DNA from 2 places in the Arthrobacter sp. zg-Y750 genome. Region 2 is predicted to be linked to the other one. Evidence: riboswitches for the same ligand, from Rfam matches in the RefSeq annotation. Region 2 holds a riboswitch; the other holds the start of a gene.
The links. Region 2 has a riboswitch for cyclic di-AMP ahead of LOC57_RS12365 (M23 family metallopeptidase). Riboswitches for the same ligand answer to the same signal wherever they lie in the genome.
Positions count from the first base shown of each region.

Region 1: linked by a shared signal. The riboswitch ahead of LOC57_RS08945 (C40 family peptidase) and the one ahead of LOC57_RS12365 (M23 family metallopeptidase) in region 2 are both predicted to bind cyclic di-AMP.

Region 1 covers NZ_JAJJOC010000013.1:236,768-244,246, reverse strand. Annotated here, with positions in the region: gene LOC57_RS08955 (ATP-binding protein) at 1-217, shown strand, start outside; gene LOC57_RS08950 (response regulator) at 214-888, shown strand; gene LOC57_RS08945 (C40 family peptidase) at 1,041-1,949, opposite strand; cyclic di-AMP (ydaO/yuaA leader) riboswitch at 1,954-2,107, opposite strand; gene LOC57_RS08940 (MFS transporter) at 2,539-3,759, shown strand; gene ligD (non-homologous end-joining DNA ligase) at 3,806-4,828, shown strand; gene LOC57_RS08930 (ABC transporter ATP-binding protein) at 4,825-5,577, opposite strand; gene LOC57_RS08925 (ABC transporter permease) at 5,643-6,734, opposite strand; gene LOC57_RS08920 (sensor histidine kinase) at 6,916-7,479, shown strand, end outside.
Region 2 covers NZ_JAJJOC010000016.1:318,308-325,786, reverse strand. Annotated here, with positions in the region: gene LOC57_RS12385 (DUF3027 domain-containing protein) at 8-580, shown strand; gene LOC57_RS12380 (MFS transporter) at 634-1,914, shown strand; gene serC (phosphoserine transaminase) at 1,963-3,090, opposite strand; gene LOC57_RS12370 (metal-dependent transcriptional regulator) at 3,305-4,003, shown strand; cyclic di-AMP (ydaO/yuaA leader) riboswitch at 4,094-4,288, shown strand; gene LOC57_RS12365 (M23 family metallopeptidase) at 4,292-5,056, shown strand; cyclic di-AMP (ydaO/yuaA leader) riboswitch at 5,182-5,340, shown strand; gene LOC57_RS12360 (NlpC/P60 family protein) at 5,344-6,135, shown strand; gene LOC57_RS12355 (NlpC/P60 family protein) at 6,158-6,949, shown strand; gene LOC57_RS12350 (HNH endonuclease) at 7,196-7,479, shown strand, end outside.

The DNA of each region.
Region 1 (7,479 bases), on a different contig from region 2:
GGGGGAAATATTTGTTCCCTTCCAGCGGCTGGGGGACACGGATAACTCCACCGGACTGGGGCTTGGCCTGGCACTGGCAAAAGGATTTACGGAAGGAATGGGCGGAACACTGGAAACCGAAGACACCCCCGGCGGCGGGCTGACCATGGTCCTCTCGCTGCCGGCTGCAGCACGGGTTTCCATCCCGGGACGGTCCAATCGGGCGGTGGCGGGATGAAGATTCTGATAGCGGACGACGACGTCCAGATCCTGCGCGCCCTGCGCATCACCCTGGGCGCGTACGGGTACGAGGTAGTGACGGCTGAAAGCGGCAGCGCTGCCATCCGGAAGGCGGTGGACACGCATCCGGACCTGCTGGTCCTGGACCTGGGAATGCCCGGGCTCAGCGGGATGGACGTTATTGAAGCGGTCCGCGGGTGGAGTGCGGTGCCCATCCTGGTGGTGTCAGGCCGGGTGGACCCGGCAGACAAAGTCCGCGCCCTGGACCTGGGGGCTGACGACTATGTGACCAAGCCGTTTTCCACCGAGGAGCTGCTGGCCCGGATCCGTGCCCTGTCCCGCCGGGTGCCGGCCGCCGCCGGGCCCAGCGAGATCACGTTCGGCGCGGTCCGCGTGGACCTGGCCGCCCGGCGGATCGCCCGCCTCAAGGACGGCGCCGACGTCCGGCTGACGCCTACCGAGTGGCGCTTCCTCTCCGAACTGCTGGCCCATCCCGGGATGCTGGTGACCCAGCAGACCCTGCTGCACAACGTGTGGGGTCCCGGAACAACGGACTCCGGCTACCTGCGCCTGTACATCGGCCAGCTGCGGCGGAAGCTGGAGGCCGATCCGGCCAGTCCCGCCCACCTGCTGACCGAACACGGCATGGGATACCGGTTTGTGCCCTGACGGCCCGCTCCGGTCCGCGGGATTCCACAAGGGCCTGGGCAGATAACGTCAAGGACACTTAACAACAGAGCGTCCGTTCCCGGGAAGGGAACGGACGCTCTGTTTGGTCAGCGGACTAACGCCTGCCGGCCGTGCGATAGGGCGGTGAAGCCTTATGCGCGGTAGAACACGGGGCCGGAGCCGACGTTGACGGACTGGACTACGGTCTGGTTGCCGTTCCAGCCGCTGTGGATGGCTTCGCCGTTGCCTACGTAGATGGCAATGTGGGCCAGGCCCATGCCGCCGTCGGCGTAGTAGACCATGTCGCCGGGCTCCGGGGTGGAGACCTGGGTGCCGTATGCCGCCAGCTGGGCGGGAGCAAGGTCGCCTACGGAGTGGCCGGCGGCGCGGAGCGCAACCTCAACCAGCACGGTGCAGTCCTGGGCTGCGCCCAGCTGCGAGTAGGCCGAGGCCAGCATGATGGCGTTGGTGCCGCCCACCGGTGCAGCGGCCGGAGCCGGAGTCACGGAGGTGGCCTGCGTGCTGATCACGCCGGTGTTGGCGGCAGCGGCCTGGACCGGAGCGGCGTACGCCTCGGTGGAGTAGGACGCGGCAGCGTAGCTGAGCTCGGGGGCAGCAGCAGCGCCGTCACCGGACAAGGCCACAACGTCACCGGGGTAGATGACGGAGGCCATGGACAGGCCGTTGAGGGAGAGGATGTTCTCCAGGCTCGTACCGTAGGTGCTGGCGATGGCACCGAGGGTGTCACCGGCAACTACGGTGTGGGTGGAAGCGGCAGCCGGAGCGGCCACGGGAGCAGCCTCAACTACGGGGGCGGCAGCCGGAGCAGCCGGAGCAACCGGTGCGGCGGGTGCCGTGGTCTGGGTGGGTGTGTAGTTGTCGTTGGAGACAACGCCGGCGGAGGCCGGTGCTGCCATGCCGAGCATCAGGCCCGAACCTGCGGCGACAACGGCTGCGGTGCTGCCGATAGTCCGTCCGCGGGTAGCGGTGGCCAGTGAGATGGTGGACCAAACGCCGGTGGTCTCGGCGCGGTGGCGTCCCTGGGACTTGTTGAAAGACATGTAGATAACCTCTCCCGATACCTGCGAGGTGAGCTGTCGGATGCGGATGGGAGTCACCCGGCCGACCGGATTGAATCCGGTTTGGCTTAACCCCAAGGATTCAAGGAACCCATAATTGGTTCCCCCGCCTCTGCCGTGGTGTTGCGTTCTGTGGACCCCGGACCAGCGGCAGAGCTAGGTAACAAGCCCGGGGGAGCCGCATCAGAAAGCGGCATGCGTTCAACCATACGAGACGGTTACGGTTGGATAACCATTTAGTGAGCAGCTTCTCTGGAGGGTGTGAGTGGCGCCGCTGTGTGCTAGGCGCAGGTATTTACTTTGCTCCTGTTTAGTCACTCTGGCACCGGAAATTCCGGGCCGTTCCGTCTCGGTCCGGCTGCTGCGGGGCCGCATCCGGGTGGCGGTGCGCCCGGGAAGTGATACGTGTGTGGTTCCTGATGCCCCTGATGGCTTTTCCGCTACCCCGCAGTCCTGTGGCCTTCGTCGCTTTTTCCTTCCGCAGCAGCCCGGGCGCCCGTGTCCGCGCGTAAGATCGTTAGGTCGCCTTCCAATCGGTGGCGGCGCGTATCGGAGAAAACAGGAGAACGCAGTGGCTGGCAGCGGTCAGAAATTATGGACCAAGGGATTTGTGCTGGCGATCATCACCAATCTGTTCCTCTCAATGGTGTTCTACCTGCTGATGACCAGCATGGCCCTGTATGCCGTTGAGGAATTCGCGGCCTCGGACAGCGCCGGCGGCTTCGCATCCGGCTCCTTTGTTATCGGCGCCCTGCTGGCCCGGGTTTTCGCGGGCAAGTTCCTCGACTTTGTCGGACGGCGCCGGCTGCTGATTGTCAGCCTGGCCGTCTTCGTTGTGGCCGCGCTCCTGTACATCCCGGCGGACAGCCTGGCCCTGCTGCTTACCGTGCGGATCATCCACGGTGCAGCGTTCGGCGCGGCCAGCACGAGCCTTTCCGCGTCCGTGATGGGGCTAATCCCAATCAACCGGCGCGGGGAAGGCACCGGCTACTTCGGCATTTCGACCACACTGGCCACCGCCGTCGGGCCGTTCCTCGCCGTCATGCTGGTGGATTCGGTGAGTTACCGCGCCCTCTTCCTGGTCACCACCGCCTGCGCCGCGGTCGCACTTGTCCTGTCCCTGGTGCTGCGCCTGCCCGAGCGCACGCCCACGCCGGAGGAACAGAAGAACAAGTGGCGGATGCACCTGACGGACATCATTGATCCCGGAGCCTTGTCCATTGCCTCCGTAATGTTCATAGCCGGCGCCGCCTACGCGGGGGTCCTGTCCTTCCTGAACTCCTACGCCCAGTCCGAGGGCCTGGTCCTCGGTGCCAGCCTCTTCTTTGTGGTCTATGCCGCGGTGGTGCTGGTGTCCCGGCTCTTTGTGGGACGCATCCAGGACCGCCACGGCGACAATGCCGTGATTTACCCGACTCTGGTGTCCTTCGCCGCCGGCCTGGCCCTGCTTGCCTACGCACCCAACAACGCCGTTCTGGCCGTGGCCGGGATCTTCCTGGGCTTCGGATTCGGCGCCCTGATGCCGTGCGCCCAGGCGATCGCCGTCAGCATGGCACCGGCGCACCGGATCGGGCTGGCCACCTCCACGTTCTTCATCCTCATGGACGCAGGCATTGGCGTGGGGCCGCTGCTGCTGGGCATGCTCCTGCCGGTTACCGGGTACCACGGAATGTACTGGGTGCTGGCCGCCGTCGTGCTGGCATCCACCGTGCTGTACCACTTTGTGCACGGCCGCAAGAATGTCCGCCCCGGCACACCGGTGGATCCCAAGCTGGGCGTTCCTGCCGCCTGACACGGTAACCTCGTGGATCACAGGTCCTTAGAGGGGAAGCAGGCCCATGGCACGTGAGGAAACCACCCTGACCGTTCCCGGTCCGGAAGGGGAGCGGCAGGTCCGCATCTCCAGTCCGGGGCGGGTGCTCTGGCCCAAGCCGGGTATCACCAAACTCGACCTGGCCCGTTACATGGCCGAGGTGGGCGAGGCCTTCATCCGCGCCAACGGCGACCGGCCGGTGTCGCTGGAACGCTTTCCGGAAGGCATCGGCGGCGAAGTCTTCTTCTCCAAGAACCCGCCGCGCGGCATGCCGGACTGGATGCGAGGGGTCACCGTGAAGTACCCCAGCGCCCGGTCCCATCCGCAGGTGGTGCTGGACGAGCCGGCCGCCGCCGTCTGGGCCGTGCAGATGAACACCGTGGTGTTCCATCCGTGGCCGTCCCGGGCGGAAGACACGGACAACCCGGACCAGCTGCGCATAGACCTGGACCCGCAGCCGGGAACCGATTTCAACGACGCCGTCCGCCCGGCCCAAGAGCTGCGCACCATCCTGGCCGAGGCCGGCCTGGAGGCATTCATCAAGACCTCGGGCAACCGCGGCATCCACCTCTTTGCCCCGATCCGGCCCGAGCATGAATTCCTGGAGGTGCGGCACGCGGTGATCGCCGCGGCCCGGGAGGTGGAGCGCCGGATGCCGGAGCAGGTGACGACGGCGTGGTGGAAGGAGGAGCGCGGAGAGCGCGTTTTCGTGGACTTCAACCAGGCCAACCGGGACCGCACCATGGCAGGTGCCTACAGTCCGCGGGCCTTGCCGGATGCACCGGTTTCCTGCCCGATTACCTGGGACGAACTGGAGCACGTGCATCCGGCGGACTTCACCATCGCCACCATTCCGGAACGGCTGCGCACGGTAGGGGACCCGTGGGCGGACATGTACCGGAACCCGGGATCCATCGACGTCCTGCTCCAATGGTGGGAACGGGATGTGTCCAACGGGCTGGGCGAGCTGCCGTTCCCGCCGGACTATCCCAAAATGCCCGGTGAGCCGCCCCGGGTGCAGCCCAGCCGGGCACGCCGGAAGGATTAGAGGGACTCCGGGTGGGCGGGAGCACCGAGACGCCCGTCCACCATGCCCGCCACTGCGTCCGTCAACGGGACGAATCCTGTGTCGTGGGTGACCATCACGGTGCCCAGCCCGAATTCCCGGGTCACTTTCACCAGGAGCTGCACGATCGATTCGGACCGTTGAGTGTCGAGGGCAGCGGTTGGTTCATCCACGAGCAGCAGCGACGGGCTGCCCATCAGCGCCCGGGCGATGTTCACCCGCTGGCGCTGTCCTCCGGAAAGCTGGTGGGGACGCTTTCCGGCTTCGTGTGCCAGGCCCACGAGTTCGAGCAGTTCCAACGCGCGCCGTTCCGAAGCCGGACCGGCTTTGCCCCGCAGCCGGTCAGTGATGACCAGCTGCTCCGCGGCGGTCAGTGAGGCCAGGAGGTTGGGTTGTTGAAAAACAATCCCCACCCCGCTGCGCCGCAGGGCAGTCCGGCCGGCGTCGTTGAGGTCCCCGACGTCGGTTCCCGCTACCGTGACGGTCCCGCTGGTGGGGGCGATCAGTGTGGCGGCGACGGCCAGCAGGGAGGACTTTCCCGAGCCGGAGGGTCCGACGAGGGAAAGGATCTGCCCCCGGGGTACCCGGAGATCGACGTTGTCCAGCGCCTTGAGCGTACCGCCGCCGTCGGGGTACTCCAGCGTGACTGCCTGAAGCTCCAGGGCCGCCGGCGCTGCCGGTGCGGCTGGTGCCGCTGGTGCCGGTGCTCCTGCAGGGGCTGAGTGTGACATGGCTTGTGTGCTCCTTTGATTGAAGGTGGGGAAGGGGAAGCGGCCGTTGGTCCGGCCGGGCGGGCCTAGTTGCCGCCGAGTGCCGTCAGCGGGTCCACCCTCGTGACGCTGCGTACGGCCGCCGCGGACCCGGCCAGTCCAAGCAGGACAATGCCCGCCACGGGCAGCAGAGCCGTGGCAAGGGTGAGGTGGAACGGGGCGGCGCTGCCCGCGAGGGTGCCTGCAAGCACAGCCAGCAGCCCCCCGACGACGGCTCCGGAGGCCACGATGATTCCGGCCTGGGCAAGGGCGTCGCGCATGAGGTAGGCGGAACTTCCGCCGAGGGCTTTCAGCACCGCAATGTCACGGGTCCGTTGGATAGTCCAGACGGCAAGGAAAGCCACTACCACCAAGGCAGAAATGCCATAGAGGAAGGCCTGCATCATCACCAGCGAACCGTTCTCCGAGCTGTAGGAACCCAGCCCGCTGAACGAGCCCCGTACGTCCGTGGAAACCGTTCCAGCAGTGCGGTCAGCGATTGCGGCCGCGTCGTCTGTGCCCGCTGCCGCAATCACGGTGGCTGCAGGGCTGTCTTCTGCATCTGTGGTGCTGCCCGCATGCGACGCGTCCTGCCAACTGGCAAGGGACGTCCACGCCACCGGGGTATGGCTGTAATACGTGGGCTCAACAGGTGCCCCAACCCGGAGCACCTCCCCGCCCACCCGGACGTCGTCGCCGGGTTCGACCGACAGCAACCCCGCAGTCTCGGAATCCAGGAGCAGCTCACCGTCCCGGACCGGATCCGGCGGCAGGACACTGCCTTCCTCAACCCCGAAGAGTGCCACGTTGGCGCTGGATCCCCCGAGGACCCGGGTCTGGGCAATACCCAGAGGCTCGGCCCGGTCAATTCCGGGGGTCGCCCGCCAGCTGGCGAGTTGTCCGGCCGTGACGGAAGACTCGGTGTAGGACACCTTGGGGTCGGTGCCGGCCGGTGCACCGAAGGCCACCGTGTCCGCCCCGGCGGAGGACAGACCCTTGATAGCGGCGGTGTTTTGGTTGCCCAGTCCGGCCGTCAGGCCGGAGAGCAGCACCAGAAGCAGGGTAATCAGGGCGACGACGCTGCCCATGAGGGCGAACCGCCCTTTGGCGAACCGGAGGTCCCTCAATGCCAGATACACGGGTGATTTCCTTCCTGTCAGATGGCCGTCGAAACGGCCGGGAATGCTTACTCTTCAACCCTCCGGCAGCGGGAACCTGAAACCATCAGGGGCGTGGTTGATCTGCGGCGGACGGGCGGATGATCCCCCGTTCAACCGATTGGTTGATGCCTGTGCTTCCGGGCCCGCCTAGGCTGGGTGCATGAGCACGCCGAACACGGTTAGCCGGGGCAGCGGGGCCCCGGCCGTACCGTCCGGCACCGTGCTGCGGTTCCTGCGGGTGGCGCTGCACGTAGCTTTCGCGGGGTTGCTGGCCCTGGCGCTGTTCCAGCTGACTTTGGATCGCCCGGGTACCGCGCTGCTTGCTGCGGCCTACACCGGCAGCCTGCTGCTCGCCGTCGTCTACCTGGCGGGCACGGTGGCCGAGCAGAGGTACGCAGCACAGGGCCTGGGCCCGGACCCGGAACGCTACGGCACAGGCTGGCTGGCGCTCGTAACGGGACTGTGGCTTGTTCTGCTGGTGCTCAGCGAGGATTTCGCCTGGCTGGCATTTCCGCTGTTTTTCCTGGCATTGCACCTGTTGCGGACCTGGCCGGCCCTGGTCGCTGTGGGGTGCATGGCGGCGGCCGTGACGGTGGCCCGCTGGGCACACACGGGGATGTTCACATTCGCCGACGTCCTTGGCCCGCTGATCGGCGCCCTTTTTGCCGTAGTCATGGGATCCGCCTACTCAACGCTGCACGCTGAAAGCGTCCGTCAGCAACGC
Region 2 (7,479 bases):
AGTGACAATGACACCCGTAACTCCCTCTCCCGAAACGCCCTCCGACCCGGCGGCCCGTAAACGTGCGCCCCGGCGGTCGGGGAAGCCCGACGCCGTGCTGGCTGCCGCGGTGGCGGAAGCACGTGCAGGCCTGCTCGAAGTTGCGTCCCCGGCTGAAGTTGGGGAGTACGCGGGGGCCGCGGCCGACGGCGAACGGCTGGTGACCCACCGGTTCACCTCGCTGCGTCCCGGTTACCGCGGCTGGCAGTGGTACGCCACTGTTGCCCGGATGCCGCGCAGCAAGAAGGTGACGGTCAGTGAAGTAGGACTGCTTCCGTCGGAGGATGCGCTGCTGGCTCCGGAGTGGGTGCCCTGGTCGGAGCGGCTGCGTCCGGAAGACATTGCTGCCGAGCAGGAACAGTTGGCCCTCGAACAGGCCGCCCGGGAACATGTTGACGACGAACAGCACGCCCACGCCGAATCCCGGGACAAGGATGGCCAAGCGCGGGACGGCGCTCCCGAAGACGGCGCACGCCAAGACGATGCAGCGCAGTCCGGCGCGCAGGATCATCAGGAGACGGACGCGCAGGAGGACGAATAATCCGTGGCGGTTGCGGCAACTGGTTCAACAATCCCTGAGGGGGCGCTGAGCTGATGTTCCGCTCCCTCCGCCTCTTCAACTACCGGATCTGGTTCTTCGGCGCACTGGTTTCCAATATCGGCACCTGGATGCAGCGGACTGCGCAGGACTGGCTGGTCTACGACATCCTCACCAACCAGGATGCCGCAGCCATGGGAATCGTGATGGCGCTGCAGTTGGGGCCACAGCTCCTCCTGGCACCGTGGTCCGGCCTGATAGCCGACTCCTACAACCGGCGCAAAGTCCTGCTGATGACGCAGATCAGCATGGGTGCCCTGGGGCTGGCCCTGGGCCTGCTCGTGATTTCCGGCCAGGCGCAGCTGTGGCACGTGTACGCATTTGCGCTGGCCCTGGGCATGGTGTCGGCGGTGGACGGACCGGCGCGCCAGGCGTTCGTCTCCGAGGTGGTTTCCGAGCGGGATCTGCCCAACGCCGTGGCCCTGAACAGTGCCTCCTTTAACGGGGCGCGGATGATCGGCCCCGCCGTCGCCGGACTCCTGACCGTCGCCGTCGGGCCGGGGCTGGTGTTTGTACTGAACGCCGTGACGTTCGGCGCCATGGTGCTCGCACTGCTGAATATGCGTGCCGGCGAACTGCGCGTGCTCCCCAAGGCGCCCCCGGGGAAGGGCCGCATCCGGGCAGGACTGGCCTATGTGAGGCACCGGCCCGACCTCATCATGGTGATGCTGGCAATCTTCATCGTGGGCACCTTTGGCATGAATTTCGCCATTTACATAGCGGCCATGGCACGTACCGAGTTCGGCCGGGACGCGGGCACGTTCGGCCTCCTCAATTCGGTGATGGCGATCGGTTCCGTCGCGGGCGCCTTGCTTTCCGCGCGGCGGGACAGGCCGCGCCTGCGCTTTGTCTTCGGAGCCGCAGGGGCCTTTGGCTTGTTCTGCATCCTGTCCGCAGCCGCGCCCACCCTGATTTTGTTCGGTCTATCCCTGATCCCGGTGGGCCTGTCCGCACTGACCCTGATGACGAGCGCCAATGCGTATGTTCAAACCACCACCGCCCAGGTCATGCGCGGGCGGGTGATGGCGCTGTATTTCGCCATCTTTATGGGCGGAACACCGCTGGGCGCGCCGGTGGTGGGCTGGGTTTCGGACTCGTTCGGCCCCCGTTGGAGCCTCGGTGTGGCCGCAGCCTCGGGGCTGCTGGCAGCCGCCATCGGTTTCGTATGGGCCTGGCGGACCTACGGGATGCGGTTCCACTATGACCGGAACCTGCCCCGGCGGCTCAGCATGACCACAGATACGCCGGAAAAAGCGCAGGACCCGGACAGCGCGTAGCGTCCGGGCCCTGCGGGCAGTGCATGGCCATGTTGGCAGTAATCAGGCTCAGGAGTTCGCGATCACGTAGTCGATGCACGCCAGGAGGGCGCTGACGTCGTCGGGCTCAATGGCGACAAAGGTGGCAATGCGCAGCTGGTTGCGGCCGAGCTTGCGGTAAGGCTCCACGTCCACGACGCCGTTGGCCCGCAGCGTCTTGGCAATGGCGGCGGCGTCGATGTCCGCTGCGAAATCGATGGTGGCAATAACGTTGGAACGGTCCTCCGGGCGGGCCACGAACGGGGTGGCAACGGCGGACTGTTCGGCCCACGAATAGATCCGTCCGGCAGATTCCGCGGTGCGACCGGCGGCGAACGCCAGCCCGCCGTTGCCGTTCAGCCAGTCAATCTGGGCGTTGAGGGTCACCAGCGTGGACAACGACGGCGTGTTGTAGGTCTGGTTCAGCCGCGAGTTGTCCACGGCGGTCTGCAGGTTGAGGAAATCCGGGATCCAGCGGTCGCCGGCATTGATCCGCGCGGCGCGTTCCAGCGCAGCGGGGGAGAACATGCCCAGCCACAAGCCGCCGTCTGACGCGAAGTTCTTCTGCGGGGCGAAGTAGTACACATCGGACTGCGCCAGGTCCACGTCCAGGCCGCCGGCAGCCGAGGTCGCGTCGATCAGCACCAGGGCGCCGTCGTCGGAACCTTCCACCCGGCGCACCGGAGCGGCAACGCCGGTGGAAGTTTCGTTCTGCGGCCAAGCATAGACATCCACCCCCGCTTCAGCCGCCGGTTCCGGACGGGTGCCCGGTTCAGCCGTGATGATGCTCGACGCCGAGAGGAACGGCGCTTTATTGGTAGCCGCCGCAAACTTGGAGCCGAATTCGCCGAAGGACAGGTGCTGGGCCTTCTCCTGAACCAATCCGAAAGCGGCGACGTCCCAGAAAGCAGTGGAGCCGCCCACGCCCAGAACTACCTCGTAGCCCTCCGGAGCGGAGAACAGCTCGGCCAGTCCCTCGCGGATGCTGCCCACGAGGTTCCGTACGGGTGCCTGGCGGTGGGAGGTGCCCAGAAGCCCGGTGCCGGAACGTTCCAGCGCCGCCATCTGTTCCGGACGTACTTTGGACGGCCCGGCACCAAAGCGGCCGTCCTGCGGGAGGAGTTCAGCGGGAATCTTCAGTGCGGCGGTGTCGCCCATTGTGTCGCTCCAAGCGTGTCGAAAGGAAAGCGCGTCTGCATTTCCATTCTGCCGCACCGCATTCTTTCGGACGGTTTATGACCGCCGCCACAGGGATGTGTGGCGGAAAGCCCGCAATTTTCGGGCGGTCCGGCCGGTAGGCTAACGTGTTGGCGTAGACCCGGGCAGCGCGTTTTGCCGCTGTCCTCTTGCCTTCTACTAGGAGCGGCCCGTCATGACGGATCTCATTGACACAACTGAGATGTATCTCAGGACCATCCTGGAGCTGGAAGAAGAGAACATTGTGGCGCTGCGGGCACGTATTGCCGAGCGGCTGAGGCACTCAGGCCCCACCGTGTCCCAGACCGTTGGCCGGATGGAGCGTGACGGCCTCGTGGTGGTGGCGGGAACCCGCCGGCTCGAACTGACGGAACTGGGCCGCCGGCGCGCTACCGAGGTGATGCGCAAACACCGGCTCGCGGAGCGGCTGCTCTCGGACGTTATCGGCCTGGACTGGGCCTACGTCCACGACGAGGCCTGCCGGTGGGAACACGTGATGAGTGAGCGCGTGGAGCGCCGGCTGTATGAGCTGCTGGGACATCCCACGGAATCCCCTTACGGCAATCCGATTCCAGGCCTCGAGGGCATCGGCGGAGAGCCGGCACCGGTCTTCCACCAGGGCGTGCATGACCTGGTCTCTGCCGTGGCTGCCGTAGAGGCAGGATCCAAGCTGACCCTCCTGCGGCTGGCCGAACCCATCCAGGTGGAGCCGGAGCTGCTGTCCCAGCTGGATGAAGCCGGGCTCCGCCCCGGTGCGGAAATCACCGCCGAAGTCGTAGGCGGTTACATTTCCGTGCGTGTCCCCGGCATCGAAGGAGCGCTTGAATTGCCGGCAGAAGTGGCCGCACATGTTTTTGTGGCACACGCCGGGTAACGGAATGGTTACTTTTGGGACATTTACCCTATAGTGAATTCCGACGTTGAAACACCATCGTTATCCGGTCTGTCCGCCGAGCCCTGCCAACGGACCGGAGCACCAAACTCGTCAGGCAGGGGCGGAGGACCCAATTTCCGGCAGTAGAACTGCCTTGGGGTGAAGCCTTCCGGAGGCCGGCGGCAAAACGTGCATAGAAGCACGCAGTGCCGGCGGTGAGCCGAGGGCCGAGTTTCTCTACTCGAATCCGACAGCTAACTTCGCAGGCGTTCCAAGAGAGGGAAACACTTGTCGAAGCATGCTGCTTCGGGGCGCCGCCGTGCGGCTGCCCCTGTTGCGCCCGCCCGCCGGCGCAGCTCCCCGCCCTCCGGGCGCAGGCGGGTTGAAACAAAAACCCTGTCCATGGGTGGAGCCGCCCAGAAGGTGGCCATCACCGCCGCCACATCAGGCCTGATCCTCACCGCTGCGCTGCCCACCTCCGCGGCCGCTGATGATCCCGTCCAGCCGCAGCCGGTTTCAGCCGACACGCCGGTCTCCGCGGATGCCAACGCGAACATCGGATTTGCCCGCGCCGGGTTGAGCAGCAGCTATGACCCGGACGCCAAGCTGGCTTCCGTCGGCGTGGCAGCAGGGTCCCATGCGGTCCCCGCGGCCGCCAAGGGCACGCTGTCCACCCCGCTGGATTCTGCGTTGGTGGAGACATCGGGATTCGGCCACCGCGTCAGCCCCATTACGGGCGCAGCCGGGGAAATGCATAACGGCCAGGATTTCGCCGCCACCTGCGGCACCGCAGTAAACGCAGCGGCTTCCGGAAAAGTGGTCTTTGCCGGCTGGCACCCCTACGGCGGCGGCAACCGCGTTGTCATTGACCACGGCAACGGGGTCGAAACCACCTATAACCACCTCTCCGCCATTTCCGTGTCGGTAGGAAGCGAAATCAAGCGCGGAAACCTGGTGGGAGCAAGCGGAACAACGGGCTCTTCCACGGGTTGCCACCTGCATTTCGAGGTCATGGTAAACGGCGAAGTAGTGGACCCACTGAACTGGTTGTAACCGCACGAATATCATTTCGTGACCGGAACGTGACATAGCGCAAATGTTGCTGTACGCTCGTCCTCGTGCCCGATTGGCCAAAGATCGGGCACCTTCGAACAGATCGCCTAGCTCTGCCACTGTTTGAAGTCCGTTCGCAGAATCGCATGGCAGAGGCGGGGGAACCAATTTCGGGTTTCGCAAGAAGCCCTTGGGGTTAAGTTGCAAATGGCCTTAGGCCTGGCAACCGGGTGACTCCCATCCGAATCCGACAGCTCACCTCGTAGGCAATTGGGAGAGGCAAACCTGTGTCATCACACGCTCATGGCCGCCGTCGCGCAGCCACCGTTCAGACCAACCCGATCACTGCACTTTCCAAGGCAGTCAGCAGCAACGCAGGCATGGTAGGCCGTCAGGCCGCCGTCGTTGTGGCAGCATCCGGCCTCGTGCTGGCTGCAGGACTCCCTGCACAGGCAGCGTCCGTCAGCATGGACCGCCAGGCACTCGAATCCACCCCGCTGAACGTTGTAGCCGGGACAGTCAAGGCTAATGCGGACGCGGACGTAAAGCTCGCGGTCATGGAAGCACCCAGCTCCACCTCCGGCGCAGACTACCGTGCACAGGTAGCAGCTGAAGAAGCCGCAGTCGCAGCAGCTGCTGAGGCTCAGGCCCAGCAGGCAGCAGCAACCCAGCGTGCCGCTGCTTCCCGTGTTGCCGCACCTGTTGCAAACGGCGCAGTACAGACCGCATCCTCCACTCCCGCAGCACCGGCCGCTGACGCCGTAGCTCCGGGCAATGTGGCCGCCGGCCTCGTGGCCTCGGCTTACAGCCAGATCGGCGTGGCACAGGATTGCACCGCCATGGTCGAGAAGGCCCTGCGCTCCGTCGGCAAGTCCGTCGGCGACCTGGCTCCCGGCCAGTTCTTCCAGTACGGCACCGTTGTTGGCAGCCCCGCTCCCGGTGACCTGGTCATCAGTGCTACCCACGTCGCCATCTACGTTGGCAACGGACAGGTCATCAGCGGCGGTCTGAACGGTATGAACACCGGTCTGCACAGCCTCTCCGACCTGCACGGCTACAGCTTCGTCCGCGTCTCCTAAGCCCTGGTCTCCGAGAACAATCATGACCTCGACAATTGAGCGCGCCCGCCACCGGGCGCCGGTTGAACGCACCAGCACGCTGAACGCCCTTGCAGGTGCGGTCAGTGCAAACGCAGGAACGGTTGGCCGCCAGGCTGCCGTTATCGCAGCTGCCTCAGGCTTGGTCCTCACCACCGGTGTGGCCGCCAATGCTTCCGGCACGGAGCCCCTGCGGGATGTCCAGACGAGCACCCTGGATCTCACGGCAGCAAAGCTCGACAAAGTGTCTGCAGAAGCTGTGCTTCACTTTGAGTTCGAAGGCATTGCGGGCACCACTCCCGCGTCGGCGCCGGCAGCCCCTGTGGTGGAAGAGGCGCAGACCGCTCTCCAGGTTCAGGAAATGCCGGCCGCAGGTGCTGCGCAGGTTGCCCGTCCGGCATCCAACACAGCTCCGGCGGCAGGGGTCAACACCGCCGCCGCACCGGCACCGCAGGGCAGCCCCTCAGGGCTGGCCGCCACCATTGCTGCAGCAGCCTACGCCCAGCTGGGCGTCAACCAGGACTGCACCATGCTGGTGACCAATGCCCTGGCGGCTGCGGGGATCAACTTCCACGGATGGCCTGCAGGCTACCTGTCCCTTGGACGGACGGTCAGCGCAGCCGAGGCCATGCCCGGTGACTTGATCTACTACGCCGACGGCGGCATGGGCCTGGCCCACATTGCCGTATACGTAGGCGGTGGCCAAGCCGTGCACGGCGGCTTCAACGGCAACAGCACCGTTGTGGCACCGGCAGAACTCGGCTCGGGCGGCGTCTACATCCGCGTAGGCGGATAACGGCTTTTCTCTCCGGCCAAAAGCTCCTCCTTCGGGGGGAGCTTTTGCCGTTAACCGTCCGGGTCCGTCCCCGGGGACGGACCCGGACGGCGGAAGAAGGCGCCAGCGCCCAGGGCAAGGTTTCGGCCCCGAAAATGGCCAAGACTGCATTCCCGTCATACTCTTGCATAGACAATCCGATGTGCCGTAAGTGTGCCGGTGTCTAGTATTCACTGGCTCATGGACGGCCGACGAAGAGGTATGTGCATGCGCACTCTCGTTCTGAATGCTGGATATGAACCGCTGGCCGTGATCACCTTCCGCCGCGCGCTGGTGCTGGTCCTGAGCGGGAAAGCGAGTGTGGTGGCGGAGAGCGGCGAGCCGGTAGTCGGGCCCTCTGAAATCCTCCCCAGACCCTCGGTTATCCTGCTCCACCGGTACGTCCGGGTCCCGTACCGGGAGGGCACCGTTGCCACCCGTCGGGGCGTGCTGCGCCGGGATAACCACGAATGCGCGTACTGCGGAAAGGCGGCAGCCACGGTGGACCATGT